Regions from separate parts of the Leclercia sp. LSNIH3 genome, predicted to be linked through region 2. Evidence: predicted binding sites of a transcription regulator. Region 2 holds the regulator's gene; each other region holds the start of a gene.

Region 1 (10,308 bases), 2.1 Mb from region 2:
TAGTTAACATATCGGCGGCATTAGCCATTACTTTAGGTAGGAAGCATTAGCGCTTCGTTTAAAATCATCTAAATTTAAATGAAGGTGAATCCCCCTATGCGGCGGGGCAATCCAGTTCTGTAGGTGTAAATATGCTTGCGGCTCGTATGACTGGTAACGAGTCACCGGGAGGCACCCGGCACCTGTATCAGAGTAAGCTGTTTGTTTGTGCTGGTTTCTTTTGCCTGCTTAATAGGCAGGCTTTTTTTTGCGATGTTGATAAGGAGTCTCGGATGGCGAGTGTTGCTTTGTTAGCCGTTTTGTTTGTGCTTATCGTGTCGGGGCTTATCGGCCTCTTAGGGACGTTATTAAATATTTGGTGCGATAAGGAGCAAGTTTAAATACCGCTTAAAATGATGCCTGGTCCGACCATGACTACCAGAACATTAAGGATTATTAAACTATCCTTTAGCTAACATGATGAGGTGTAGTGGATCAGCTAACAGCTTGGAGGCATCATACCTGCTATGAAATTCATTTGTCCTGTTTGCAGAAGTAATCGGTTCTTTTTCACCTCCTTCAATCCCGAGCAAAATCTGCCACACGGCGCGGTATGTTCCGTATGCGGAACCCGGCTTACTAAGCGCTCCATCCTTCCAACTCCGCGCAGAAGGCGATGGCCTAAACAGGTGGTTTAATCATTTGTGACACGAAGCGGCTTGCGATGATCGATGCAGTCCTTAGGGGTTTACATGACTCATTCCGAAACCAGCCACATATTGGCTTCTTCGAAAACTTCTCCCAGTATGCCCAGCATCGGCTTAACCTCTGTCTCTGAAAAATTTCTATGCACTCGCTTGGTTAATTCGGCAGTACAACCAGATGTTCAGCAGTAATTATCAATAGGCACAGCCTCCTTGCCCTGGCCCTTCCTTAAAACTACTGTATGAATACACAGTAGTAATAAATGAGAGGTCACCATGCCCCGTCAATCAGAAATTAACTCGGCTTTCCACGCTGCTATTCAGCTTAACCCCAAGGGCTATCGGTGCTTGCGCACTGAAGACTTTATCCGCGAGTTGGCAAAGGTCCATTGGCATTTCAGCCGAGCCGACGCCAACGAGTGGATACAGCGCTACCAGCCAGATTTCACGGATAAGACAACTGACGGAACCGATAATCACTACTGGATCCTGCGCAACATGGGAATGGTTCACTGATGGGCTTCGTATCTCCGGCAACCGATTATGTCGAGCAGCGCCTGTCCCCGGCCAGCATTTGCACCACGAACGAAAGTCGCATCCTGGAAACGTCAACCGGGTTTGCGGTGATCGAGCCGGTCACCCGGTTGGTGCAGGGGCAGGTGCTGCTGATCCTCAGCGGCGGGCGTACGCAGTTCGCTCGGGTCATGGAAAAAGCGTTAATCACGGAGGACGGCGAAGCGATTGAGGGCGCGGCGGCCGAAGAAGTCGAGGTTATGGGTAGGGTGACGTTTTTCATCAACAGCGCGATGGAGGATGATGGCGTGGTGTGATGGGGTATTGGGGCATGGGTGGGACATAAAAGTGCCGCAGATGATATGCAAAAGAACAAATGGATGCATTTCACTAGCGGCAAGTTACTGTTAAATACTCAGGAATTAAGGACAATCCCACAAAGACCCGTTACAGCGCTTTAAATCATGGACTTCCAGCTTTACTCGCTGGGCGCAGCCTTAGTCTTTCACGAGATCTTCTTCCCGGAACAGTCGGCGGCGATGGCACTGATTCTGGCGATGGGGACCTACGGTGCGGGCTATATTGCCCGTATCGTCGGGGCCTTTATCTTCGGCAAAATGGGCGATCGCGTGGGGCGCAAAAAGGTGCTGTTTATCACCATCACCATGATGGGGATCTGTACCACCCTGATCGGTGTACTGCCGACCTATGCGCAAATTGGAATCTTCGCGCCGGTGCTGCTGGTGACGCTGCGTATTATCCAGGGGCTGGGCGCGGGTGCCGAAATCTCCGGCGCGGGCACTATGCTGGCGGAATATGCCCCGAAAGGGAAACGCGGCATTATCTCTTCGCTTGTCGCCATGGGCACCAACTGCGGGACCCTCAGCGCCACGGCGATCTGGGCGGTGATGTTCTTTGCTCTCGACCGTGAAGAGCTGCTGGCCTGGGGGTGGCGTGTGCCGTTCCTGGCCAGTGTGGTGGTGATGATCTTTGCCATCTGGCTGCGTATGAATCTTAAAGAGAGTCCGGTGTTTGAGCAGGTCAATGCTGAAGAAGCCCCGGCGCAGGCCGCCGCGCAGGAAAATACCCTGGGAGCGATGGTGAAGAGCAAATCGTTCTGGCTGGCGACAGGCTTGCGTTTCGGCCAGGCGGGTAACTCCGGTCTGATCCAGACGTTCCTTGCGGGCTATCTCGTACAGACGCTGCTGTTCAACAAAGCCATCCCGACGGATGCCCTGATGATCAGCTCCATCCTTGGCTTTATTACCATTCCGTTGCTGGGCTGGTTGTCTGATAAATATGGCCGTCGTCTGCCTTATATTTTGCTGAACATTTCCGCCATTATTCTGGCCTATCCGATGCTGTCGCTCATTGTCGATAAATCGAATACGCCGGGAGTGATCATGACGTCCATCATCGTGATCCATAACTTTGCCGTACTGGGCTTGTTTGCGCTGGAAAATATCACCATGGCCGAAATATTCGGCTCCCGTAACCGCTTCACCCGAATGGCGATATCGAAAGAGGCGGGCGGTCTGGTGGCGGTTGGTTTTGGTCCGGTGCTGGCGGGGATCTTCTGCAACATGACCGGTTCCTGGTGGCCAATTGCGGTGATGGTGGTGGTCTACTCCGTTATCGGCCTGATCTCAGCCTTGCTGATGCCGGAAGTGCGTGACCGTGACCTGAGCATCCTTGGCGATGCCGCAGAAGACAAAGCTGCTGCGCTGGGTATGAACAATAAACATCGCGTTATCTCCTGATATCTGATGACTCTCCTGCCGATGCAGGGGAGTCTTTTTTTATCCCTCTCTACGCGGTTTACCGCATTGTGATTTACATCGAAAGCTGTCACACAACTTTCAATGTATGTCACACCAGATGGTGAAAAGTTAACGTAAATCAATATCCCGCTGACAACAATCAGTATGGTTAACCACAGAGAATTTTTTATTCCATCTACCATTCTAGTTGGGTTAGTGCGTCGGGTCAGGGGTTAACACCCGCCCGCAACGCCTGCTTAATCACATTGACGAGTGCTAACATGAAAAATCCGTTATTACATGCGCAAGCCACGCTGCCTCACTACAATCGCGATAACCTCAAGTCGCGCATCGTGCATCTGGGTTTTGGCGCCTTTCATCGCGCCCATCAGGCGGTATATACCGATATGCTGGCAGCAGAGCACGACAGCGACTGGGGATACTGCGAGGTCAACCTGATTGGCGGTGAGCAGCAGATCGCGGATCTCAAGGCGCAGGATAATCTTTACACCGTGGCAGAAATGTCAGCCGATGCCTGGACGGCGCGAGTGGTGGGTGTGGTCAAAAAAGCGCTGCACGCCCAGGTGGATGGGCTGGAAGCGGTACTGGCTGCTATGTGTGAACCGCAGGTGGCGATCGTCTCGTTAACCATCACCGAGAAAGGCTACTGTCACTCGCCCGCCACCGGGGAGTTAATGCTGGATCACCCGTTAATCGCTGCCGATCTGCAACAACCGCATACCCCGGTTTCCGCCGTCGGCGTGGTCGTAGAAGCGCTGGCGCGACGCAAAGCGGCGGGTCTGCCTGCCTTTACGGTAATGTCCTGCGATAACATGCCAGAGAACGGCCATGTGATGCGCAATGTCACCTGTGCTTATGCCCGCGCGGTGGACAGCGAACTGGCTGACTGGATCGACGCGAACGTGACCTTCCCGTCCACCATGGTGGATCGCATTGTGCCTGCCGTCACGGCCGATACTCTGACGAAAATTGAACAAATTACCGGCGTACGCGACCCGGCAGGGGTGGCCTGTGAGCCGTTCCGTCAGTGGGTAATCGAAGATAATTTCGTGGCCGGGCGACCGCAGTGGGAAAAAGCCGGCGCGGAGCTGGTGGCCGATGTGGTGCCTTTCGAAGAGATGAAGCTGCGCATGCTTAATGGCAGCCACTCGTTCCTGGCCTATCTTGGATATCTGGCGGGTTATCAGCACATCAATGACTGCATGGAAGACAGCCATTACCGCGCTGCTGCACATGCCCTGATGCTGAACGAGCAGGCACCGACGTTAAAAGTAAAAGGTGTCGATTTAGCACGTTATGCAGACCTGCTGATTGCGCGTTACAGCAACCCGGCATTGCGCCACCGTACCTGGCAGATTGCTATGGACGGCAGTCAGAAGTTACCGCAGCGTATGCTGGACTCTGTGCGCTGGCATCGTGCGCATCAGCGCAGCTTCCCGTTACTGGCGCTGGGTATTGCGGGTTGGATGCGCTATGTAGGGGGCGTCGATGAACAGGGAACAGCCATTGACGTCTGCGATCCGCTGCTGTCAGCGATTCAGGAAGCGGTAAAGAGCAGTGCCGAAGGTGAGAGCCGGGTCAACGCGCTGCTGGGCATTGAAGCGATCTTTGGTAATGAGTTACCGCTGGACGGGGTCTTTATCGACGCGGTGATAAGCGCGTATCTCACTCTGCTGGAGAAAGGGGCGAAAGCCACGGTCGCACAATACGCTGCGGCAATCTGACGCCATTCCATGCCGCCGTTCGCGGCGGCATGACGCTGCACGAATTAGTGCATCCCCAGACGGATCAGTTCAACTGGTTCGAAGCGGCCTTCATAGCCTTCTACTTCTACCGTTTTACTGCGACGTAATTGTGCGGCACTCAGCCCTTCGCCGTGAATGGCGCTGATTTTGCCTGTGTTGCCAGTGCTGCTAATCATTACGCGGCTGCCGGTGGTAATAGCATTACGGTTACGGTCGTAAGTCATCATAATAATTTCTCCTTTCTAACAAACCGAAGCGACATGTAATTTCCTGCCGCTCACGGGGGGCTATTAATACGCCTGTTGGCTGCTGCTGTTTTTGTTTTCGATCAATATCACACTTTTTTATCGGGACTGTGAATAAGCGCAGCCGGACAGTTCTTTACGTATATTGATAGTTACATACTGAAATCGTTTAAGGTTGGTTTGATATTGCCCTGTCATCCTTAAGTCCTCAGGAAAAGAATTTATCGTTATTAAGGAGAAGGGCGTATGTATAAGAAAATATTAATGCCAGTTGATGTCTTTGAAATGGAGTTAAGCGATAAAGCGGTACGGCATGCCAGTTTCCTTGCCCGTGCGGATAACGCCAGCATCACGCTGCTCAACGTTCTGCCCGTCAACAGTAGGGCCATGCTGCGCGGTTTTTCTGCTGATATTAAAAAGTTTGAAACCTATATGGCCGCAGAGTCAGAGAAAAAGCTCAGGGATTTAAAACGTTTATTTGATATTGACCCGGCACATATTCATACAGAAGTGCGCTTCGGTAGCGTTCGCGATGAAATAATAGCGATGAGTGCCGAAGGGGAATATGACGTCATCGTCATCGGCTCAAAAAAACCGGGGATTACGACCCATCTGCTGGGTTCAAATGCAGAATCAGTATTACGCTACGCCAAATTACCGGTTCTTGTCGTACGATAATAACGCGCTGCATCCCGACCCGGGTCGGGATGCGCAATCATTACTCTTCGCTGAACCAGTCGCTGTTTTCCTGACGAATTAACTGCACCGACTCGCCAATTTCCTGCAGATGCAGGGTCATCGCTTTTTCCACCCCATCAGCGTCGCGTTTTCCCAGCGCGCTGAAAATATCATGATGCTGACGCAGCAACATTTCAGGTGGCGAGACATGGTTAAGGCTCATATAGCGCACCCGGTCTATGGTGGCCTTGATATTTTCGATGGTATCCCAGGCCAACTGGCAGTCGGCAATTTGCGCCAGCTTCTGGTGAAACTCGTCATCCAGCTGGAAAAAATCATTCAGCTGTTTACGTTCAATGGCGATGCGCTGCTGATGCAGGTTTTGCTCAATCAGGTAGCACTGATGATCGTCGATAAGACTCGCCGCCCGCCGCACCACTGCGCACTCAATAGCCTGACGCACAAAACAGCCATTACGCACCTGAGTAAGGGAGATTTTATTGACGTAACTGCCGCGCTGAGGGCGGATCTGAATCAGGCCGTTTTCAGCCAGCTTAATAAAGGCTTCGCGAACCGGCTGGCGGGAGACATCAAAGCGGACCGACACCTCTTTTTCAGAGAGCGGCGTTCCCGGCGGGATCAAACAATGCACAATGTCGCTGCGCAAAATTCGGTAAATCTGCTGATTAACAGGTTGGGTAGGATTAAGTTGCGATTCAGCGGCCATTGGTTGTGATTTCTCAGAAAATTAACCGATAAATACTACCATTCTTTTGTCGGGCATCCCAGACCTGGCCCGCAGACCAGGTCTGGAAAAATCATCCGCGATGGACGCTCAGACCGGCAAAGCTCTGGCTGACCGGCATCATTTCAACGGTGTTAATGTTGACGTGCTTCGGCAGGGTCGCCACCCACCAGACGGCTTCGGTGACATCATCCGGCGTCAGGGCAGTAGTGTTTTCGTAGGTTTTACCGGCTTTGTCATCATCGCCTTTGAAGCGCACGTTGGAGAACTCGGTCCCGCCAACCAGACCCGGCTCGATATCCGTCACGCGGATAGCGGTGCCGTGCAGATCGGTGCGCAGGTTCAGGCTGAACTGACGCACAAACGCTTTGGTCGCGCCATAGACATTGCCGCCCGCGTAAGGCCAGCTACCCGCAGTGGAGCCGATGTTGATCACATGGCCGCGGTTGCGCTCGACCATACCTGGCAGCACAGCGCGGGTCATATAGACCAGGCCTTTGTTGTTGGTGTCGATCATCGTTTCCCAGTCTTCAACGCTGGCTTTGTGCGCAGGCTCCAGCCCCAGCGCCAGCCCGGCATTGTTGACCAGCACGTCGATGTCGCGCCATTCCGCCGGCAGGTTAGCGATCATCTCTTCAATGGAGGCGCGGTTACGCACGTCCAGCTGCGCGGTCAGAATGCTGTCGCCAAGCTCCTCTTTCAGCTCCTGCAGACGCTCCTGACGACGGCCGGTGGCAATCACCTTATGGCCGTTGGCGACGAAGCGACGCGTGATGCTTTCACCAAAACCTGCTGTCGCCCCGGTAACTAAAATTATCATGTCACTGTTCCTCAACGCTTTTTGTGTAGTACTACCATAGCATGTGATCTGGCGCAGAGTAAGGCCACTTTTTGCTCCGTCGGGTGACAACGATTGCAGCGACTGCCGGGCTGGCCTACTCTGGTGAGATTCATCATATTCAGGAGTCTGATATGTCTGGCACTAACCCCTTTTTCGCAAACAGCCTGCTACCGTACCAGGCGCCGCATTTTGATCTGATTGACGACAGTCACTATCGCCCGGCCTTTGACGAAGCCATTCGCCAGAAACGCGACGAGATCGCAGCCATCGCCGGGTCTGCGGCAGCACCTGACTTTAACAATACCGTGCTGGCGCTGGAGCACAGCGGCGGCCTGCTGAGCCGGGTGAGCAATGTTTTCTTTGCCATGACCTCGGCGCACACCAATGATTATTTGCAGCAGCTGGAAGAGGCGATCGCCACCGAGCTGGCGGCGCTGTCCAATGATATCTGGCTGAATGACGCCCTCTTTGCCCGGGTGGATGCAGTTTACCAGGCGCGGCAGACGATGGCGCCGGACGCAGAGTCTCTGCGCCTGATCGAGGAGCTGCACCAGCGCTTTATCCTCGCCGGTGCCCGGCTGGGAGAGGCGGAAAAACAGGCCCTGAAGGCGATCAATACCGAATCGGCGACGCTCACCAGCCAGTTTAACCAGCGTCTGCTGGCCGCCGATAAAGCGGGTGGGCTGGTGGTGGATTATCCTCATCAGCTTGATGGCCTGAGCAAGGCCGAACTGGATGCGGCTGCCAGGGCGGCGGCGGATAAGGGGTTGAGCGATCGCTGGTTGATCCCGCTGCTCAACACTACTCAGCAACCGGCCCTGCAACAGCTGCGAGACCGCCAGACCCGGGAAAATCTGTTCAAAGCAGGCTGGCTGCGTACGCAAAAAAACGATGCCAACGACACGCGCGAGCTGGTTCGTCGTCTGGTTGCGCTGCGGGCGCGTCAGGCTGAGCTGTTGGGCTTCGACAGCTACGCAAGCTGGAAAATTGCCGATCAGATGGCAAAAACCCCTGATGCTGCGCTGGCGTTTATGCGCGGTATCGTCCCGGCCGCACGGGGTCGTGCACTGCTGGAACAGGCCGATATCCAGAAGGTGATTGATGACGAGCAGGGCCGCTTTGACGTGCAGGCCTGGGACTGGCTATTTTACGCTGAACGTGTGCGGCTGGCGAAGTACGCCCTGGATGAATCACAGGTTAAACCCTATTTTGCCCTTAACCGGGTGCTGAACGACGGCGTATTCTGGGCGGCGACCCAACTGTTCGGCATTACCTTTGCAGAGCGCAATGACATCCCGGTTTATCATCCTGACGTGCGGGTCTGGGAGATTTTTGACCAGAACGGCGAAGGAATGGCGCTGTTTTACGGTGACTTCTTCGCCCGCGACTCAAAAGGCGGCGGGGCGTGGATGGGTAACTTTGTCGAACAGTCCCATGAATTCGGGACGCGTCCGGTGATTTATAACGTCTGTAACTATCAAAAACCGGCGGAAGGCCAACCCGCGCTGATCTCCTGGGATGATGTGATCACTCTGTTCCACGAGTTTGGTCACACCCTGCACGGGCTGTTTGCCAGCCAGCGTTACGCTACGCTCTCTGGCACCAACACACCGCGCGATTTTGTGGAGTTCCCGTCGCAAATCAACGAGCACTGGGCCAGCCATCCGCAGGTCTTCGCTCACTATGCGCGCCACTATGAAACCGGGGAGCCGATGCCCGACGCGTTGCGCGAGAAAATGCTCAGTGCCACCCAGTTCAATAAAGGCTATGACATGACCGAACTGCTCAGCGCCGCGCTGCTGGATATGAACTGGCATGGGTTAAGTGCCAGCGAAGCGCCAGACGATGTGGAGGCATTTGAAGTCGCCGCGCTGGAGCGTGAGCAATTGCATCTCCCCGCCGTACCGCCGCGCTATCGCAGCTCCTACTTTGCTCATATCTTCGGCGGCGGCTATGCGGCAGGTTATTACGCCTATCTCTGGACGCAAATGCTGGCCGACGACGGCTATCAGTGGTTTGTGGAGCAGGGCGGACTGAATCGCGAAAACGGGCAGAAATTCCGTGAGGCGATTTTGTCCCGCGGGAATAGCTCTGATTTAGCTGAACTTTATCGGGCATGGCGTGGACACGATCCGCAGATTGAGCCGATGCTGGTGAATCGCGGGTTAACTGCGTAGGGCTTTTTCAGGCTGGAAGCAAAACCGGGCGCAATGCCCGGTTTTTTGTGCTTAAATTCTTTATTGCGGTGAAATTGGTCATCACTGCGAAGCCGACCCCCTGGCTGGAACGCCCTTATCTCTCTTTTTAAGACTCCATCTCCGCAAAGAGGGTACCGACCATAAAGTCTATGAACACACGTATTTTAGGCGAAAGGTATTTACTGGATGGCCAGAGCAGCCTGAACGTGCCCTGATGATCAATATATTTATCCAGTACGCGTAACAGTTTGCCTGTAGCCACGGCCTGACGCACCATGAAGTCAGGCAGGCACGCAATACCCAGACCTGCCGTCGCGACATCCAACAAGGCTGCCGAGGTGTTACATACCATCGTTGTGGGGAGTTTCAGCTCCTCAGCGTCAGGTCCACACGTCAGAGGCCAGGGCTCCAGCCTGCCGGTGCTCGGAAATCGGTGATGCAGGCAGGCATGATGGGATAGCTCTGCAGGAAGCTCTGGCACTCCATGGCGTTTAAGATAGTCCGGGGAGGCGACCAGCTGCAGCCGGTAGCTGCCCAGCGGACGGGACATGAGGCGTGAATCCGTAGGTTCGCCGGTGCGCATCACCACATCAAAACCTTCTTCTATCACATCCACCATGCGATCTGAAAAATCAACATCCAGCTCAACCGCAGGATAACGAAGCATAAAGGCGGTTAGCGCTGGCATCACCAGCGGGCCAACGAGAGGCAGGCTGATGCGCAGACGCCCGCTGGGCATCTGTTGAGTTTCAGACAGCTCCAGCTCGGCGGCTTCAACTTCACTCAGGATCCTGCGGCAACGCTCAAGAAATAGCGTCCCTTCAGCGGTCAAGGTGATGCTGCGCGTGCTGCGATGAAAAAGGCGAACGCCCAGACGTT
Region 2 (10,308 bases):
CCGAGCGCGTGCTGTTTATGAACTCCGGCACCGAAGCCAACGAAACGGCCTTTAAGCTGGCGCGCTACTACGCCTCCACCCGCCATAGCCCGTTTAAAACCAAAATCATCGCCTTCCATAACGCTTTCCATGGCCGGTCGCTCTTTACGGTGACCGTGGGCGGCCAGCCTAAATATTCCGACGGCTTTGGCCCGAAACCAGCCGACATCATTCACGTGCCGTTTAACGATCTGCATGCGGTGAAAGCAGTGATGGACGATCACACCTGTGCCGTGGTGGTCGAGCCGATTCAGGGTGAAGGCGGCGTGATGGCGGCGACCCCGGAGTTCCTGCAGGGGCTGCGCGAGTTGTGCGACCAGCACCAGGCGCTGCTGGTGTTTGATGAGGTGCAGAGCGGCATGGGGCGTACCGGGAATCTGTTTGCCTATATGCATTACGGCGTGACGCCAGACATCCTGACCAGCGCCAAAGCGCTCGGCGGTGGTTTCCCGGTCAGCGCGGTGCTCACCACCCAGGATATTGCCTCGGCGTTCCACGTCGGCTCTCACGGCTCCACTTACGGCGGCAACCCGCTGGCGTGTGCGGTGGCAGGGGCGGCGTTCGATATCATTAATACGCCGGAAGTGTTGAGCGGTGTGATGACGAAGCGCGAGCAGTTTGTGAAACACCTCCAGCAGATCGATGCCCGGTACGATGTGTTCAGCGATATTCGCGGCATGGGGCTGTTGATTGGCGCCGAGCTGAAGCCGCAATACAAAGGCCGGGCGCGCGATTTCCTCTACGCCGCCGCCAGTGAAGGGGCGATGGTGCTCAACGCCGGGCCGGACGTAATGCGCTTTGCGCCGTCGCTGCTGGTGGAAAGTCAGGATATCGATGAAGGGATGACCCGCTTTGCACAGGCGGTGAAGCGCGTGGTGCAGCCGTAAGGGCGCTGCGTTTATCCTCATCCTCTCCTGCACGCAGAGGGCGCATATATAAAAAACGGTAACCTGGGGGTTACCGTTTTGCGTTTAATGCGGTGTTCGTTTCAACCGCCGGATCAACCAAATCCCATGATGCGGGCGCTGACGCCATGCCACTGACGAAATGGTGTGCATGGTGTTCAGATGCCCGAGGGTGCGCTGCAGATGTTGTTCCAGCGTGCTCATAGGACCGTAGGTCATGGTTTCGGGGGCTTCCAGGATATTCTCATCGCCGCTTTCGCCCGGTGAATCATACTCCAGACGCTGCTGGCAGCGTTGAAGGGCAATTTCACACGATTGCAGATAACGCTGCGCCAGGTCCGGCGTCAGCATCGTATGCTCCCGTGCCAGGGTCGTCATCGCGTTGATATGCTCAACGATAAACTGACTGTGGGTCACCCACAGCTTCATATCTGCCAGATATGCCGAGTTGAAGCCCGGCTCCTGCATCGCCTGGTTGAGTGAGTTGAACAGCGCGTTGTGCGCCTGGTTGATCTTCATGCGCTGCCAGGCCAGCGGCGTCGGCTGCGGATCGTCGCTGAGGATCAGGCGGATGGCTTCCTGATCGGCCTCCAGTGCATCATGGGCATTCTGGCGCAGCAGCCCGCTCTGCCACTGTGGCCACAGCCAGACCATTCCACCGAAAGCAATCAGGCAGCCAATCAGGGTATCGGCCAGCCGGGCGATAATAAATTGCTCGCCGTTCAGGGTCAGCAGTTGCAGGGTATATACCGCTGTGACCGTAAAGCCCACCGTCGCCCAGCCGTAGCTCTTGCGAATGATCAGGTAGCTCACCAGGGTCACTATCAGCATTCCGGCAAGGGTATAACCTTCCGGGACGTGTAAGTGCAGGGTCACGCCCGCGATGATCAGCCCCACCATGGTGCCGGCCGCCCGGTGAAGAATACGTACCCGCGTCGCGCTGTAGCCGTTTTGCGTCACCAGCAGCACGGTCATTAGGATCCAGTAAGGTTTCGGCAGGTGCAGCGCCATGCCCATCAGGCTGGCGATACTCAGCATCACGCTGATGCGCGCCGCATTACGCAGGGCGGCAGACTTCAGCGACAGATAGCTTTTGAGGGCGGGGAACAATGGCAGGCGTTTCTGTTTGTCGGCCATCAGATCGCGCGGATAGAGCGGGCGTTGCGTGCGCAGAACGCGGGCAATACGGCTGAAGTGCCAGGCGCAGAACTGGCCCACCGGGTTATCCGGGTGCTGACGGGCGATTTTCTCCAGCGCGCCAAGCTGCTTGTCCATGGTAAACCGGGTGGGATAACGATGATAGAGAATATCGTCAGCCAACACCCGCAGGCGTGCCGCAACGGTCTGCGCGTTCCAGCGTATCACCGCTTCGGCGTGGCTGCGCTCCACCAGCTTCTGCACCTCCTTCGGGTGATGCAGGCTGACCGAGATATGCTCCTGCAGATCCAGCCCCACCTGGAAGGTGCGCAGCAGGCGTTTGTATTCGTGATTTCTGTTGGCCGCCAGCATATGCAGCTGCTGATAACAGAGGCTGATCAGATCGACCACCTTCTGCTGGCGAGCCAGCAGCGGCGGCAACGATTTTTCAGGGTCGGTATGCTGCGTCAGCAGGGTGTATTTTGCTTCGCAATAATCGGCCAGCTGCTGATAGAGCACGCTCAAGGATTCCCGCAGCGGTTGTTCGCGCCACATCCAGAACCAGAACCAGTTAAACAGCCCGTACCAGAGGGTGCCCAGCGTATAGAGCAGTAGCGGCTCCCAGACCGGCATGTTCCCCGCCAGGCTCAGGGTAAAGATGGCCGCAATCAGCGAGGCGGGCAGCAGTCGGGCATGCAGGGCACTGATCTCTGCCGTGACCCCTAACGTCATCGCCAGCACGGTCAGAATGAGGGGCAGCGGAATATCGCGCGCCAGCAACAGCTGTACGGCCAGGCTACAGCCGGCAAACAGGCAGCCGCCAATAGTCAGGCGTTTAAAAAAGCGTTTATGCGGTGTGTCCAGGCCAGCAATGTTGCAGCAGGCAGGAACGAGGGAGAAGAGCAGGCCGTGTTGCAGATCGCCGAGGATCAAACCTACAGCCACAGGAAGACACAACACCAGCGTTTGCCGCAGTGCGTAGTTAACTTCCGGGTGATAAATGAGCCTGCGCCACATGGGTGATAGAGACAAAAACGGCGTGTCATCATGCGATGTCACGCCGTTTTAGCGGAATTAACGTGTTCCGTAAACCACGATGGTTTTACCGTGGGCAGAAATCAGGTTTTGATCTTCCAGCATTTTCAGAATACGGCCTACTGTCTCACGAGAACATCCGACGATCTGACCAATCTCCTGACGGGTAATTTTAATTTGCATACCGTCCGGGTGGGTCATGGCGTCTGGCTGTTTCGCCAGGTTCAGCAGGGTCTGAGCAATGCGGCCTGTTACGTCGAGGAAGGCGAGGTTACCCACTTTCTCGGACGTGACCTGCAGACGGCGAGCCATCTGCGAAGAGAGGCGCATCAGGATATCCGGGTTAACCTGAATGAGCTGGCGGAACTTTTTATAGGAGATCTCAGCCACTTCACACGCGGTTTTTGCACGGACCCAGGCGCTACGCTCCTGTCCTTCTTCAAACAGGCCCAGTTCGCCGATGAAATCTCCCTGATTCAGGTAAGAGAGGATCATCTCTTTGCCTTCTTCATCTTTGATCAGCACTGCCACCGAGCCTTTGACGATGTAATACAACGTTTCCGCTTTTTCACCCTGGTGAATCAGCGTGCTCTTCGATGGGTACTTATGAATATGGCAATGAGACAAGAACCATTCGAGAGTCGGGTCTGTTTGCGGTTTGCCAAGCACCATGCGCTGTTATCCTCTGTTATAAGCTGGCTCCAGAGTCTGGCTATGTACCTGTACTCTGGGGTTGCAATCGAATTCTTCCCCTTGCCTGGGGTCTGGCCTGCACAATAATTAGCAGCCTGTAATGTGTGATGTCCTCTGCATACATGTGCAACGTCAATGTATTACTGTAGCATCTCGACTGTTTTAGCATAGCTTTCGCCGCCTGTCTCCTGGTGTCTCGCTTCAGCTTGATGCAGGTCGACTTCCGTTGTCAGAATTGTTACTGACGCGTAATCTGTCAGGAAAAATGCAATCCTGGAGTTAATTAAAATGCAAGCACGTGTGAAATGGGTCGAAGGGTTAACGTTCCTTGGTGAGTCGGCTTCCGGGCACCAGATTTTAATGGATGGCAACTCCGGCGACAAAGCGCCAAGCCCGATGGAAGTTGTCCTGATGGCGGCAGGCGGATGCAGCGCGATCGACGTGGTGTCGATCCTGCAAAAAGGACGTCACGATGTGACCGACTGTGAAGTTAAGCTGACCTCAGAGCGTCGTGAAGAGGCGCCGCGCCTGTTCACCCATATCAATCTTCATTTCGTGGTCACCGGCAAACAACTGAAAGACGCTGCGATATCCCGCGCGGTGGATCTCTCTGCGGAGAAGTACTGTTCCGTAGCGCTGATGCTGGAGAAAGCGGTCAACATTACCCACTCGTATGAAGTGATCGAGGCGTAAGCCCCGGATAAAACGCCGGGCGGCACGTCGTTTGCCCGGCCAGTAGGTTTCTGTAGGCCCGTTAGCGTAGCGCCACCGGGCGACACAGCCTCAGTCGATCTTCTTCCCTTCCATCAACCGCTGCACCAGCGGCATCATGATTAACTCCATCGCCAGCCCCATCTTCCCGCCCGGGACCACCAGCGTATTGATGTGCGAGATAAACGAGCCCTGTAGCATCGCCAGTAGCCAGGGGTAATCGATATTGTCCAGATTGCGGAAATGGATCACCACGAAGCTCTCGTCCAGCGAAGGGATGCCTTTAGCGGCAAAGGGGTTCGAGGTGTCCACGGTCGGGACGCGCTGGAAGTTAATGTGGGTGCGGGAAAACTGTGGCGTCAGGAAGTTAATGTAATCCTCCATGGAGCGCACCACGGAGTCCATCACCGCCTCGCGGGAATGGCCGCGTTCGCTGGTATCCCGCGTCAGCTTCTGGATCCACTCCAGGTTGACAATAGGCACGACCCCCACCAGCAGATCAACATGGCGCGCCACGTCGTGATCCGGCGTGACTACCCCGCCATGCAGGCCTTCGTAAAAGAGGACGTCGGTCGGTTCCGGCAGCGGCTGCCAGGGGGTAAAGGTGCCTGGCACCTGGTTCCAGGGCACCGCTTCGTCATAGGTGTGCAGGTATTTGCGCGACTGGCCGGTGCCGCTCCGCCCGTATTCGGCGAAGGTTTGTTCCAGCAGGCCAAAGTCGTTCGCTTCAGGGCCAAAATAGCTGATGTGTTTGCCGAGATCGCGCGCCTTACGGATGGCCATGTCCATCTCAGGACGGGTGAAGCGGTGAAAGCTGTCGCCTTCCACTTCTGCGGCACGCAGATGCAGCTGGGAGAAGATCTTACGAAAGGCGAGGCTGGTGGTGGTGGTACCCGCACCACTCGACCCTGTAACGGCAATAACCGGATGTCTGGCAGACATAGCAACTCCCTGAATGGAAAGAGGTCGCGGTTAACCGCGAAATTGATTGCGAGGCATGATGTTGACGGTTTCGTGCAGCTCTGACCATACCACCAGCACCTCACCGCTTTGCAGCTGGCGCCTGATATCGGCCACCTTCTGCTCAAGCGAACGTTCCTGTTCACCATAATCGGTGCCTTCGCGTAACACAAAGCTTTCAATCAGATTATCCAGCGTTTCGGGAGCCAGATCTTGCCAGGGAATAATCATCTTATCGGTTCCAGGTATGTGGTCAGCCAGTCCGGGATACGCGTTTCCAGCCACATCTTCGGACGACGTAGCGTGCCGCCGACAAAGCCCACGTGCCCGCCATGTTCGGTCAGCTGATACTGCACGTTCGCGGGCAAAAACTCCTGCGCGGGTATCGAATGATGATCCATAAAAGGATCGTCTTTAGCATGAATAATCAGCACCGGTTTGGTGATCTTACTCAACAACGGCATGGCGCTGCACTGGCGATAGTAGTCAATAGCATCGGCAAACCCGTGAATTTTGGCGGTGATCAGATCGTCAAATTCGCGCAGGCGACGCACTTTCTTCAGCTGTCGCAGACTGACCGGCAGCGTATCCGGGTAAGCTTTTAGTTTGCGTGCGGCATTGGCTTTGAGCAAGTTCAGCAGATAGCGCTGATAAACGCGCGAGAAGCCCTTATCCATATGATAGCTGCAGTGCTCCAGCATAAAGGGGGCGGAGACGATGGCGGCGGCATCCAGCGGAACCGTGTCACCCTCTTTTGCCAGCAGGCAGGCGAGCATGTTTCCTCCCAGCGAATAGCCCACTGCCGCCGTCGGGGCCGGGCCGTGGGTCTCTGCCAGCCAGCGCAGGAACCAGGTGCCATCTTCCGTTTCGCCGGAGTGGTAGATGCGTTTCTGGCGATTGGGTTCACCGCTGCATCCTCTGAAGTGCATCACTACACCCAGCCAGCCACGCGCTTTCGCCGCCTGAATCAGGCCGTGAGCGTAGGGGCTGTGCAGACTGCCCTCCAGACCATGAAAGACCACCAGCCGGGGTTTGTGCTGTGCCTGCACCGGGTCTTCACTCCAGGCTAAATCAACAAAATCATCATCCGGCAGGTCAAGGCGCTGCCAGACGGGGGTAAAAAGCACTTTACGGCGGATGAGGCGCGGCAGCATGGTCTGCAGGTGTCGATTCGACACGCCCCGCATGGGGACAAAAGTCGCGCTCTCGTCGGGCGTAAAGTTAAATTCGGATGGAATTGTCTGCGTCATAACGATGTGATGTTAACTCTTTTCAATTGTTCACTATACCTTCCGAATCGGCTCCTGTTTATAAAAAGAGACGCAGGCCTGAGATTTCATCCCCCTCGCGGCGCACCTTTTTCTGCCCTTAGTCTGTTGTTTAACAGCAGGTAATGATCCTGATCACAATTTATCACCTTCATTATTACTCTCAGGCTAACGATTCTGTTCCAGGCTTAATTGATGGCTTTATCACCAGAGAGCACACTTAACTCAGCGTTAAGCAAATCTAAAGATGTGCTGAATCAGGAGGTTAACAATGTTATCAGGGCAAACGCCAGCCCGGAGCTGGAATACGCGTCGCACTGAAAAAGCGCGCCGCCTGGCTTCCGTCCCGGTGCAGGGCAAGGTACTGCCAACAGGCGACCTTGTCGCCATGCTGGAAAAACTGATCGCCCCAGGCGACAAAGTGGTGCTGGAAGGGAATAACCAAAAACAGGCAGATTTTCTTTCACGAATGCTAGCCGAAGTGAACCCGCAAATCGTTCACGACCTGCATATGATTATGCCGAGCGTCGGTCGTAGCGAGCACCTGGATATTTTTGAGAAGGGCATTGCCCGCAAACTCGACTTCTCTTTCTCCGGTACTCAAAGCCTGCGTATTTCGCAGCTGCTGGAAGACGGGCAGCTGGAGATTGGTGCCATCCACACCTACATCGAGCTTTACTCCCGCCTGTATGTTGATCTGTCGCCAAACGTGGCGCTGATTGCCGGTTTTAAAGCGGACCGTAAAGGGAACCTCTATACCGGTGCCAGTACCGAGGACACCCCGGCGCTGGTCGAAGCCGCCGCCTTCCACGATGGCATCGTCATCGCGCAGGTGAACGAGCTGGTGGACGACGAGTGCGATCTGCCGCGCGTGGATATCCCCGGCTCCTGGATTGATTTCGTGGTAGTGGCTGACAAGCCGTTCTTTATCGAACCGCTGTTTACCCGTGACCCGCGTCTGATTAAGCAAGAACATATCCTGATGGCGATGATGGCCATCAAAGGCATCTATGCAGAACACCAGGTCCAGTCGCTGAACCACGGTATCGGCTTCAACACCGCCGCCATTGAACTCCTGCTGCCTACCTACGGTGAACAGCTCGGCCTGAAAGGCAAAATCTGTAAACACTGGACCCTGAACCCGCATCCAACGCTGATCCCGGCTATCGAAAGCGGCTGGGTGGAGAGCGTGCACTGCTTCGGCGGTGAGCTGGGTATGGAAGAGTACATTCGTGCCCGCCCTGACATCTTCTTTACCGGTGCCGACGGCTCCATGCGCTCTAACCGCGCCTTCTGCCAGCTGGCAGGCCAGTACGCGGTAGATATGTTCATTGGTTCAACGCTCCAGGTTGACGGCTATGCCAACTCCTCAACCGTCACCCGCGGTCGTCTTTCCGGCTTCGGCGGCGCGCCAAACATGGGGCATGACCCGCACGGTCGTCGCCATGCCACCCCGGCCTGGCTGAACATGATCACTGAACCCGATCCTATGCAGCGCGGTAAAAAGCTGGTGGTGCAGATGGTTGAAACCTTCCAGGCAGGTGTGAAACCGACCTTTGTGGAAAAACTCGACGCCGTTGACGTGGCGAAAGCCTCCGGTATGCCGCTGGCACCCGTGATGATCTATGGCGATGACGTTACCCACGTGCTGACAGAGGAGGGGATTGCTTACCTCTACCGCGCAAAAGATCTTGAGGAGCGTCGTGCCATGGTCGCGGCCGTCGCGGGTATTACCGATATCGGTCTGGGTGTGGACGCTAAACGTGTCGCGGAGCTGCGCCAGAGCGGCAAAGTGGTTTACCCGGAAGATATGGGGATCCGCCGCACCGACGCCACTCGCTCTCTGCTGGCGGCGGGCAGCGTGTCCGACCTGGTGGAATGGTCGGGCGGTCTGTACAACCCACCTGCGAAATTCAGGAGCTGGTAATGAAACTTCTCCCCCGGATCCAGGTTGAAGGCGGTGCCGAATGGCTGGCGCGAACCGCCACGCAGTGTCTGATTGACGAAGCGCGACTAAGCCCGAAACCCGGTCTGGTGGACAGCCGGGGGAACGGCGCGCATCACGATTTATCCCTCGCTCTGATGGAGCGTTCGGCGCACAGCCTCACTCCCACCTTTCAGGCGCTGGCGCTGCAAAGCTGGCAGCGTCCGGCCGATATCGCGCTACGGCAGACCGTGGGTCGGCTGGGGCGCGAAGGTGAGCAGCAGATGATGGCCGCTACCGGCGGGGTGAATACCCACCGTGGCGCTATCTGGGCGCTGGGATTATTAGTCAGCGCCGTGGCGATGCTCGGCGGCAATGGGAAAGCCCGGGCGGTAGCCGATACCGCCGCGCAGCTGGCGAAACTGCCGGATGATGCCGCCCCGAAAGTGTTCAGCAAAGGGCTGCGCGCCACGCACCGTTATCGGGTGCCAGGCGCGCGCGAAGAGGCGCAGCAGGCATTTCCGCACATTATGCAGCGGGCACTGCCACAGCTTCGCCTGAGCCGACTCAATGGCGGTACAGAAGCCCATGCCCGGCTCGATGCATTGATGGCGATCATGACCTCTCTCACCGATACCTGCGTGCTCTCCCGCGCCGGTATGGCGGGGCTGGACGCCATGCAGAGCGGCGCCCGCGCGGTGTTAGCCGCTGGCGGCACCGCTCACCCTGAAGGGCAACGCATCTTAGCCGTATTAGACAAACAAATGCTCTTGCTCAATGCCTCACCGGGCGGCGCGGCCGACCTGCTGGCCGCCACGCTGTTCCTTGACCGCATTGAGACGCCTTATTTAGCGAATTAAGAGGATGTTATGGAAAAAATTACATTAACTCTGCCTGCCAGCCGTACCCTTAGCGGCAAAGCGCTGGCAGGCGTTGTTGGCTCCGGGGATATGGAGGTGTTATTCACCGCCGACCAGGGCCAGACGCTGGCGATTGATATCACCACCTCCGTCGATAACAGCCGTAGCCGTTGGGATGCGCTGTTCAACAGATTGCAGACCGTCAGCAGCCTGCCGGCGGGCAAACTGACCATCCACGACTTCGGCGCAACGCCGGGCGTGGCACGCATTCGTATCGAACAAGTCTTTGAGGGGGTGAGCCATGCGTGATGACAGCAGCTTTATCGAATTAAAAGCTCGCCAGCGTGCGCAGGCCCTGCTCGACGAGGGCAGCTATCGCGAACTGCTGGATCCTTTTGAAGGGATTATGTCTCCGTGGCTGGGGCCACAGGGAATTGTGCCGCAGGCCGATGACGGCATGGTGGTGGCAAAAGGCACCATCAACGGCAAACCCGCGGTAGTGGTCGCCATCGAAGGTGCGTTCCAGGGCGGCAGCATGGGCGAAGTTTCAGGTGCCAAAATGGCGGCGGCGCTGGAGCTGGCGGCGGAAGATAACCGCAACGGCATTCCAACCCAGGCGGTATTGAGCCTGGAAACCGGCGGCGTTCGTTTGCAGGAGGCGAACCTCGGCCTGGCGGCGATTGCCGATATTCACGCCGCGATTGTCGATCTGCGCCGTTATACCCCGGTCATCGGCATTGTCGCCGGTACTGTCGGCTGCTTCGGCGGGATGTCCA
Region 3 (10,308 bases), 580 kb from region 2:
TCGACAGTATCGATGAGCGAATGATGTCGAACTGCCCGGTTTTCACCGAGATTTTATAGACGAAGACCGCGGCGATGATGATCCACGCAATCGGCCACAGGCCGTAGAAGAAGCCATAGATGACAGACGCCAGCGCGCGATCCACCGGCATTTTGTAGAAGAACAGCGCCACCATCAGGGCGATGGCAACGGTGTACGTCGCGGCAAGGTATCCCTTCAGCTTGAGCTTAATCAGCGCAAAGAAGAAGAACAGGATAGGTAGCGAGGCGATCAGGCTTGATAGCCAGATATTTCCTGCCGGATCGTAGTTTTGTTGCCAGAGGCTCATTGCAGGTCTCCCGAGGACCACACCTATTGCGATGCGGTGAGTCTGTGCTCATCTCGGCGTCACAATATGTGTAAAAGTGGTCCTGCCAATAGTGTGATGTAGGGTTAATGACAACAAATGGTTAACCAAATGTTATTGGTCGGCAATGTGTTTGTGAGCAAAGATTATGGAAATGTGAACCAAGGGAGGGTTGGTTGCGGAATTGGTTGGGCCAATTTTGAAGGGAAGGAGAGCGGTAAGCCGGGTCAGCGTAGCGCCACCCGGCTAAAAATCAGAACTCAGTCTTGCTGAAGCCCGTCATCTCTTTCAGGCCCATTTCACGGCCCAGCTCGGTCATTGGGTGGACGACGATCAGGCCGCGCACGCTTTTCTTCAGCTTGCCCATGTCGGCCTGCTCTTTCTTGGTAATAGCGCGGCGGAAAGGCAGTTTAGAGAGCTTCTGGGCTTCTTTACTCAGCTTCTGCTCTTTTACGCCACGCAGGCGTTCGATTTCCGTTTCCAGCGTCGCTTTCTCTTTTTCCAGCTCGGCGTATTTCTCGGCGGCATCAACCAGGGAGAGGCTGGCCTGCTGGTGGCGGATCAGATCCAGGCGGTCGCTCAGGCGCTTAATTTCATTCTTTTCGACTTCTTTCATCACAAATAGCTCTAAAAACAGGGGAGATTACAGGGAAGGATACACCAATGTGCGCAGGCTTACTTCTGAAACGCTTTTTTTAAGCTGATTCGGGAAATCAGCTCAGTCAGGGAAAGGACCATCGTGGAGCGAACGATCTGCTGGTAACGCTGCTTCTGCATCGCGTACAGCTCCGGGTCGCTGGTATCAAAATGCGGCGTCGGGGGCAGAGCGGTCACGCAATGTAACTCGCCGAGCGGGCCGAGGATCTCGTCGTCGGTGAACGCATACTCGTTGCCGTCGTGGTTCAGCTCTTCACGCAGCGCCATCAGCAGTTCGGCGTCTTCATATTCATGACGGCTGATAACGCCCAGGCCATAGATCAGTTTCAGACGCACGGATAAATCGCCCAAGGGGCCGTCACCGTCAAGCAACGGTTCAACTGCGTATTTCACCGCGTAGTCGTCTTTGCGAAAAACCTGAAGCACCAGTATATTCACCGCCTCGGTTAGCAACTCGACGGCGGATATCAGGAAACTTCGAACGGTTTTGCCAGTATTCAGACGCTCCAGCACACGGTTTTCAAAGGCCTGGGTTTGTTCCATTATTGCCTGCATATCTGACAATCTATATTCCGGGCGCAGGATGACCTGCGCCAGTTCCTGCATCATTTGGTTGCGTTATATACGTTAACCGCCTCCACAACCACATCGCTGTTGGCATCCAGACCGGATACCTGCGCCAGCGCGGCCTGTGGACCTTGCTCGTCAATCAGTTGCGCCAGCTCCTGCGCCTGCGGATCTTCTTCGCTGCGGTAGTGCATCGCGGCGGCAATGCCTTTGACCAGACTGGTGTGTGGCAGGTCATATTCCAGGGTGCCGAGCAGCGGCTTGATCAGACGATCGCCCGCACTCAGCTTGCGCAGCGGCTGACGGCCTACACGCTCAACGTCATCTTTCAGATACGGGTTTTCAAAACGACCGAGGATTTTCTGAATATATGCCGCGTGCTTATCGGCATCAAAACCGTAGCGTTTAATCAATACCGCGCCGCTCTCGTCCATTGCACCTTTTACCACGGCGCGAACGTTCTCATCGAGAATAGCGTCACGAATGGTCTGATGACCGGCTAACTTACCGAGGTAGGCGGTTATAGCATGCCCGGTGTTCAGCGTGAAGAGCTTACGTTCGACAAATGCCATCAGGTTATCAGTTAATTCCATGCCCGCGATCTCAGGCAGCGCGCCTTTGAACTGGGTTTTATCGACGATCCACTCGCTGAAGGTTTCCACGGTCACTTCCAGTGGGTCATGGGTGGCCGACGCTGACGGCGGAACGATGCGGTCAACGGCAGAATCCACAAAGCCGACGTGCTCTTCAACCCAGGCTTTATCTTCATCAGCCACAGCCGCCATCACATGACCTTTCAGCTGGGTAGTGCCGCGCACCATGTTCTCACAGGCGATGATGTTCAGCGGGGCATCGTTACCCTGGGCCTTACGCTTTGCCAGCCCTTTGGCGACGGACGGGGCGATACGCTCCAGCACCACCGGACCGACCGCGGTGGTCACCAGGTCAACGCTGGCAATCAGGTCGATAACATCGTCGCCAATGCTGCTGACCGCATTCACGCCGGTCACGGTTTCGACCTGTTCGTTTTCACCCACGACATGCACCTGATAGCTATGACGCGCATTCAGGGCGTCCAGTACCGTCTGATTCACATCCGCAAATGTCAGCGTAATGCCGGCGTCTGCCAGCAGTTTGCCGATAAAACCACGACCGATATTACCTGCGCCGAAATGTAATGCTTTCATCGTATTAACCTTCATCAATGTTGTTACCCGAGAGGGCTGGGGTGAGGAACCACGCGAATTTCCCCTCACCCTAGCCCTCTCCCCAACGGGGAGAGGGAAGGGAAAGACTTACTTGTTCAGCAGCGCCAGGACCTCTTCGACGCTGGTGGTGTTTGCCAGACGTTCGATCACGGTCTCATCGTCCAGCGCATTGGTCAGGCTGGTAATCACCTGGATGTGCTCGTTGTTGCGAGCCGCGATACCAATCACCAGACGGGCAATGTCATCTTCTTCTTCACCGAAGCGCACGCCTGCCGGGTACTGACAGAACACCACGCCAGTTTTCAGGACGCGATCTTTCGCTTCAACCGTACCGTGCGGCACCGCAATGGATTCGCCCAGGTAGGTTGGCGTCAGTTTTTCACGATCCAGCATCGCCTGAACATATTCTGGCTGTACGTAGCCGCCTTTTACCAACTGCTCACCAGCAAAGCGAATCGCTTCTTCTTTATGGCTCGCGGTACGGCCAAGGAAGATGTTCTCCGCACCCAGACGGAACAGGTGACTGTTGCTCTCGTCGAAGCTGTCCTGCAGGCTGGTACGCACTTTGACTTCATTATCTTCGTGACGCTGTGCCGCAACCAGACGTTCGGTCAGATTGGTGTACAGACCGCTGTCGAGGAAGTTGGTCAGCGAAATATGCTGCGCCTGCGGAACCTGACGCATCGCACGCTCGGTCAGGTCGCGGTGGGTGATGACCAGGTCAACATCCGCCGGCAGGCTGTTAATAGCGCTGTTGGTAACGGAGATCTGCGACAGACCGGCATCCGCTACTTTCTTACGCAGTACGCCTGCACCCATGGCGCTGGAACCCATACCGGCATCACAGGCGACGATGATCTTACGCACGTGGCTCAGGTCGTTAGACACATCACCCGCAGCCAGCGGCGTTGCAGCAACACCTTTAGACTGAGATTTCATGTCCTGCATACGACGGGTAGCCGCTTCGATATCGTCTTCTTCTTTCACTTTGCTGGTTTTCAGCAGGATAGCCGACACCACGAAAGAGACCGCCATGGCCGCACAGATCGCTGCGATGTTAGCGAAGTAGGCACCTTTCGGGGTCATCGCCAGTACCGCCAGGATAGAACCTGGGGAAGCAGGGGAGACCAGACCACCGCCCAACACGCTCAGAGTGAACACGCCAGTCATACCGCCGAGGATAACGGCCAGGATCAGACGTGGGTTCATCAGCACGTACGGGAAGTAAATTTCGTGGATACCGCCGAGGAAGTGGATGATAGCCGCACCGCCAGCAGACTGCTTAGCGCTACCGCGACCAAAGAACATGTACGCCAGCAGAACACCCATACCCGGACCCGGGTTCGCTTCGATCAGGAAGAAGATGGATTTGCCGAGGTCGTGAGACTGCTGAATACCCAGCGGTGAGAAGATACCGTGGTTGATGGCGTTGTTGAGGAACAGGATTTTCGCCGGTTCAACAAAAATGGACGCCAGTGGCAGCATGTCGTGGGCAACCATGAAGTTAACGCCCGCTGCCAGCAGTTTGGAGAGCACTTCAACTGCCGGGCCAATGCCGAGGAACGCCAGAATAGCCAGGATCATCCCGATGATGCCGGCAGAGAAGTTGTTCACCAGCATTTCGAAGCCGGATTTGATTTTGCCATCAACCCAGACGTCGAACTTCTTAATGGCCCAGCCGCCCAGAGGACCGGCAATCATTGCGCCGAGGAACATTGGCATATCCGCACCGACGATAACGCCCATAGTGGTGATCGCACCGACCACACCGCCACGGTCACCGCCCACCAGACGACCACCGGTAAAACCGATGAGCAGCGGCAGCAGATAGGTGATCATTGGGCCAACAAGTTTCGCCAGCGTTTCGTTAGGCAACCACCCTGTCGGAATAAATAACGCAGTGATGATACCCCACGCGATAAACGCGCCGATATTTGGCATCACCATGTTGCTAAGGAATCGACCAAAGCTTTGTACTTTGATCTTGAAATCGGATGACATAAAACACCCCTTCTTCTGTTGATGCAGGCCTTAAGCCCGAGGTTTGTTGTTAATGTGGTGGCAGAGGTTGCCCAACCTGTTCTGTTGACGTGAAATTTGGCACTTAATGGTTTAACTGTCCAGACAGGCAAAATTTATGTGATCTGAATCACGTAAATGCAGGGGGTGCAGCCACGATTGAAGTGATGTGCGTCACAAAATTGAAGTGTAAAAAAAATACAACGACCGTTAAAACGGCAGTTTGACCCATAAAATGTGAATCAAATCACATTTTGTTGTCGTGAGTTTGTTTCTGTAGTGTGATCAAAACCACAAAATATTTTTATGCAGAATTCTCTGGATGTGATCAACTGCAACATCTGTTTCACCCATCAACGCCAGGATGTAAGTCAGCAACACGTATTGTCCAAAAAAGAGCATCAATATGTGTTATGGCAAAAAATGCCAGGCTAGTTTAAGCTCATTTTGTAAACAGAACGCTATTATTCTTCAGGCTATATTTTGACACGCTTATAAACTTGCATGGAGATATAAGGAAAAATCATATTCCCCGGCTCTGAAATAGTTAGTACATCTTCGTGTGCTTAATCATAAATTAATTTGGCTGCTTACCATTTAATTATTTTTATGCGTTTGCGATTTACTGAGTGAGGCAAATATGTTTCTCAACTATTTTGCGCTGGGTGTGTTGATTTTTGTCTTCCTGGTTCTTTTTTATGGAATCATCGCCATCCATGATATTCCTTATAATATTGCCAAAAAGCGCAACCATCCGCATGCCGATGCGATCCATACGGCGGGATGGATAAGCCTGTTTACGCTCCATGCTATCTGGCCGTTTCTGTGGATTTGGGCCACCCTCTACCAGCCAGAGCATGGCTGGGGAATGCAGAATCACATTCAGCCGCCAGAACGCCATCCCGACGTTGATGCGCTTGCAAAGCGCGTCGCCGAGCTGGAACAAAAACTGGCTGCAGTGCCCCCCACTGCTGATAAGAACACGCTGGAGCACTAATCATGGATCTGTTGATCATTTTGACCTATGTCGCCTTTGCATGGTCCATTTTTAAAATATTTCGTATTCCGGTAAACCAATGGACCTTAGCGACCGCGACGCTAGGCGGTGTGTTTATTGTGGCCGGGCTTATTTTATTAATGAACTATAACCACCCGTATACCTTTACGGCGCAGAAAGCGGTTATTTCTATTCCCATTACCCCGCAGGTCACAGGGGTGGTGAGTGAAGTGACGAATAAAAATAACCAGCTCATTAAAAAGGGCGAAGTATTATTTAAAATCGATCCGACCCGATATCAGGCACGAGTCGATCGTCTGAAGGCTGACCTGGTCACCGCGACGCACAATATTAAGGTGCTGAAAGCGCAACTTTCGGAAGCACAATCGAATACCACCCGCGTCTCTGCTGAGCGCGATCGTCTGTACAAAGACTATCAGCGTTATTTGAAAGGCAGCCAGGCGAAGGTGAATCCCTTCTCTGAGAGCGATATCGATAATGCGCGACAAAACTACCTGGCGCAGGACGCCATGGTGAAAGGCTCTGTCGCGGAACAAACCCAGATTCAGAGCCAGTTAGACAGCATGTCTAACGGTGAGCAGTCGCAGATTGCCTCGCTGCGCGCCCAGTTGACCGAAGCCACCTATAACCTGGATCAAACCGTTATCCGTGCACCCAGCAACGGCTATGTTACCCAGGTGCTGATTCGCCCGGGAACCTACGCGGCCTCTCTGCCGCTGCGCCCGGTGATGGTGTTTATCCCTGAGCAGAAACGCCAGATCGTGGCGCAGTTCCGCCAGAACTCATTACTGCGTCTGAAGCCTGGTGACGAGGCCGAAGTGGTGTTCAATGCCCTGCCAGGGCAGGTCTTCTCCGGTAAGCTCACCAGCATTCTGCCGGTCGTGCCGGGCGGCTCCTACCAGGCGCAAGGCGTACTGCAATCTCTGACGGTGATCCCGGGCACCGATGGCGTGCTGGGCACCATCGAGCTGGATCCAAACGCCGACGTGGACGCGTTGCCTGACGGCATTTACGCCCAGGTTGCGGTTTATTCCGACCACTTCTCGCACGTGTCGGTAATGCGTAAAGTCCTGCTGCGGATGACCAGCTGGATGCACTACCTCTATCTCGACCATTAATCCCTTAAAGGCAGGTCTGGAATACGCAGAGCCTGCCTTTTTTCTTTGCCTGGGCCATACTTATCCTTTTGTTGGCGAACAAGGAGCAGGCAATGAAACTCATCGGCAGTTATACCAGTCCTTTCGTGCGTAAAATCTCCATTCTCCTGCTGGAGAAAGGCATCACTTTTGAATTTGTGAATGAACAACCCTATCAGGCTGAAAACGGTGTCGCGCACTACAATCCGCTGGGCAAAGTCCCGGCGCTGGTGACCGATGACGGGGAGCACTGGTTCGACTCGCCCATCATTGCCAGCTATATCGAGCTGCTGGATATCGCCCCGGCGATGATCCCCCATGAGCCAAAAGCCGCGCTGGTTATCCGGCAAATCGAGGCGCTGGCGGACGGGATCATGGATGCCGCGCTGGCTTCGGTGCGCGAGCAGGCGCGCCCGGCGGCACAGCAGTCTGAGACCGAGCTGCTGCGTCAGCGCGAGAAAATTGCGCGCAGTCTGGATCACTGTGAGGCGCTGATCCGTGAAGGAAAAATTGCCACCGACAGCGTTAACCTGGCGACCATCGCCATTGCCTGCGCTATCGGCTATCTCAATTTCCGTCGCGTCTCGCCGGGCTGGTGCGTTGATCGCCCGCTGCTGGTCAAACTGGCGGAAACCCTGTTCCAGCGTGAAAGCTTCGCCCGCACCGAACCGCCAAAGGCTTGATGTCGTCGATAACACTTCCTTGACGGACGCGGTACAATCGCCCTGACATTGACTCCCTCTCCCGTCGGGAGGGGGGAAGATACCCAACCGTCAGGCGCTTTCATGACTACTCAGCACGCTCTTTATAGCCAACTTCCCGCGACCGATCGTCTGCTTCGCGACGCCCGTCTTACCGCTGTTATTGCCCGGTTTGGCCACAGCCGAACGGTGGATACCTTACGCCTGTTGCAGGATGAAGCCCGTGCCGGGATCCGCGCAGACAACCGTCTGCCGGCCTGGTGTGATGACTGGGCGCAGGAGACCGAAAAACGGCTGGCAATGGCTTATGCCCCGGGTCTGCGGCCGGTCATAAACCTGACGGGCACGGTACTGCATACCAATCTGGGCCGCGCGCTGCTGGCTCAGGAGGCGGTAGAGGCGGTAACCCAGGCGATGCAGACGCCGGTTACCCTGGAGTACGATCTTGACGGCGCCGGGCGCGGCCATCGCGATCGGCCGCTGGCGGCGCTGCTGTGCCAGCTCACCGGTGCGGAAGATGCCTGCATTGTGAATAACAATGCCGCAGCGGTACTGCTGATGCTGGCCGCGACCGCCAGCGGTAAAGAAGTGGTGGTCTCCCGCGGCGAACTGGTGGAGATCGGCGGGGCGTTTCGCATTCCCGACGTGATGGCGCAGGCCGGGTGCCAGCTGCGGGAAGTGGGCACCACCAACCGCACCCACGACCGGGATTACGCGGCGGCGATCAATGACAATACCGCCCTGCTGATGAAGGTCCACACCAGTAATTACCAGATCGAAGGCTTTACCCATGCCGTTGACGAGGCCGGACTGGTACGCATCGGGCAGGAGAGGGGCGTGCCGGTCGTCGTCGATCTGGGCAGCGGTTCGCTGGTGGATCTCAGCCGCTATGGCCTGCCGAAAGAGCCGATGCCGCAGGCGTTAATTGCCGCCGGTGTCAGTCTGGTAAGCTTCTCGGGCGACAAACTGTTGGGTGGCCCGCAGGCCGGGATCATCGTCGGTAAACGCGACCTGATTGCCAGATTGCAACGGCACCCACTGAAACGCGCCCTGCGCGCGGATAAAATGACCCTCGCCGCGCTGGAGGCCACTTTACGCCTCTATCTCCACCCGGAGACGCTGGGCGAACGCTTACCGACGTTGCGCCTGTTGAGCCGCGACGCTGCCGCGATCCATCGTCAGGGGGAGCGCCTGCTGGCGCAGGTCGCGCCGCACTACCCTGATTTTGAGGTTCGCGTGGAAGAGTGCCTGTCACAGCCTGGCAGCGGTTCGCTGCCGGTGGACCGCCTTCCGGGAGCCGCCCTGACCTTCGCCCCACGCGACGGGCGCGGCGCGCAGCTGGAGGCGCTGGCGTTACGCTGGCGAGCCCTGCCCGTGCCGGTACTGGGTCGGATAAAGGACGGGCGTTTATGGCTGGATCTACGCTGTCTGGAAAATGAAGCACAGTTTCTGGAGATGTTGCTGAAATGATTATTGCCACCGCCGGTCATGTTGACCACGGCAAAACCACCCTGCTGCAGGCGATCACCGGCGTCAATGCCGACCGTCTGCCGGAAGAGAAAAAGCGCGGCATGACCATCGATCTGGGTTATGCCTACTGGCCGCAGCCGGATGGCCGGGTACTAGGGTTTATCGACGTCCCCGGGCACGAAAAGTTTTTGTCCAACATGCTGGCGGGTGTCGGCGGGATCGACCATGCCCTGCTGGTGGTGGCCTGTGATGACGGGGTGATGGCGCAGACGCGCGAGCACCTGCAAATCCTCCAGCTGACCGGCAACCCGCAGCTGACGGTAGCCCTGACCAAAGCCGATCGCGTTGACGACGCCCGGGTAGAGGCGGTGCGCGAAGAGGTGCTTACCACCCTGCGGGAGTATGGCTTTGCCGATGCGACGCTGTTTGTCACCGTTGCCACCGAGGGGCGGGGAGTAGATGCTCTGCGCGCCCATCTGCAACAGCTCCCGGCCCGCGCCCACGCGGAACACCATCGCTTCCGTCTGGCCATCGACCGCGCCTTTACCGTAAAAGGGGCCGGTCTGGTGGTCACCGGTACGGCGCTCTCGGGCGAAGTGCGGGTGGGCGATAACCTGTGGCTGACCGGGGTTAACAAACCGGTGCGTATTCGTGGGCTGCATGCGCAAAACCAGCCTGTTGAGCAGGCCCATGCCGGGCAACGCATCGCCCTCAACCTGGTGGGCGACACGGAAAAAGCGGCGCTGAACCGCGGGGACTGGCTGCTGGCCGACGCGCCGCCGGAGCCGACCACGCGGGTGATCGTCACCCTGCAAGCCGATGTGCCGCTGGCGCAGTGGCAGCCGCTGCATATTCACCATGCCGCCAGCCATGTCACCGGCCGCGTCTCGCTGCTGGAAGGAACGCTGGCGGAGCTGGTCTTCGATTCTCCGCTGTGGCTGGCCGATAACGATCGGCTGGTGCTGCGCGATATTTCTGCCCGCATGACCCTGGCCGGGGCGCGGGTGGTGACCCTCAATCCGCCGCGTCGCGGGAAGCGTAAACCAGAATACCTGCACTGGCTGGCGATGCTGGCCCCGGCAGAAGATGACCACACCGCACTGCGGGTGCATCTGGAGCGCGGGGCGGTCAATCTGGATGCGTTCGGCTGGGCACGCCAGCTCAGCGGTGAGGGGCTGCGTCAGTT

The links. The regulator CRP, encoded in region 2, controls carbon source genes, mostly activating them, when cyclic AMP is high. The targets are predictions, from matches to a motif close to ATGTGANNNNNNTCACAT.
Region 1: a site for CRP is predicted at 3,023-3,040, ahead of C3F35_RS00860 (mannitol dehydrogenase family protein). Genes of this name have one in related genera too.
Region 3: a site for CRP is predicted at 5,033-5,050, ahead of C3F35_RS11005 (PTS mannitol transporter subunit IICBA). Genes of this name have one in related genera too.

Annotation. Positions count from the first base shown of each region.
Region 1 is NZ_CP026387.1:173,795-184,102, reverse strand. Features, by position in the region: gene C3F35_RS00875 (hypothetical protein) at 960-1,199, shown strand; gene C3F35_RS00870 (hypothetical protein) at 1,199-1,513, shown strand; partial or broken gene C3F35_RS00865 (MFS transporter) at 1,661-2,956, shown strand; gene C3F35_RS00860 (mannitol dehydrogenase family protein) at 3,238-4,701, shown strand; gene ydfZ (putative selenium delivery protein YdfZ) at 4,746-4,949, opposite strand; gene C3F35_RS00850 (universal stress protein) at 5,214-5,645, shown strand; gene C3F35_RS00845 (GntR family transcriptional regulator) at 5,686-6,372, opposite strand; gene ydfG (bifunctional NADP-dependent 3-hydroxy acid dehydrogenase/3-hydroxypropionate dehydrogenase YdfG) at 6,464-7,210, opposite strand; gene dcp (peptidyl-dipeptidase Dcp) at 7,363-9,408, shown strand; gene C3F35_RS00830 (LysR family transcriptional regulator) at 9,536-10,308, opposite strand, start outside.
Region 2 is NZ_CP026387.1:2,845,199-2,855,506, forward strand. Features, by position in the region: gene argD (bifunctional acetylornithine/succinyldiaminopimelate transaminase) at 1-926, shown strand, start outside; gene C3F35_RS13715 (YccS/YhfK family putative transporter) at 1,011-3,098, opposite strand; gene crp (cAMP-activated global transcriptional regulator CRP) at 3,156-3,788, opposite strand; gene C3F35_RS13725 (OsmC family protein) at 4,098-4,502, shown strand; gene C3F35_RS13730 (phosphoribulokinase) at 4,593-5,462, opposite strand; gene C3F35_RS13735 (YheU family protein) at 5,493-5,711, opposite strand; gene C3F35_RS13740 (hydrolase) at 5,708-6,730, opposite strand; gene mdcA (malonate decarboxylase subunit alpha) at 7,020-8,675, shown strand; gene C3F35_RS13750 (triphosphoribosyl-dephospho-CoA synthase) at 8,675-9,532, shown strand; gene mdcC (malonate decarboxylase acyl carrier protein) at 9,542-9,841, shown strand; gene C3F35_RS13760 (biotin-independent malonate decarboxylase subunit beta) at 9,834-10,308, shown strand, end outside.
Region 3 is NZ_CP026387.1:2,268,718-2,279,025, reverse strand. Features, by position in the region: gene lldP (L-lactate permease) at 1-328, opposite strand, end outside; gene C3F35_RS11020 (YibL family ribosome-associated protein) at 600-962, opposite strand; gene mtlR (mannitol operon repressor MtlR) at 1,022-1,612, opposite strand; gene mtlD (mannitol-1-phosphate 5-dehydrogenase) at 1,609-2,757, opposite strand; gene C3F35_RS11005 (PTS mannitol transporter subunit IICBA) at 2,866-4,779, opposite strand; gene C3F35_RS11000 (DUF3302 domain-containing protein) at 5,438-5,794, shown strand; gene C3F35_RS10995 (HlyD family secretion protein) at 5,797-6,933, shown strand; gene C3F35_RS10990 (glutathione S-transferase) at 7,026-7,634, shown strand; gene selA (L-seryl-tRNA(Sec) selenium transferase) at 7,737-9,122, shown strand; gene selB (selenocysteine-specific translation elongation factor) at 9,119-10,308, shown strand, end outside.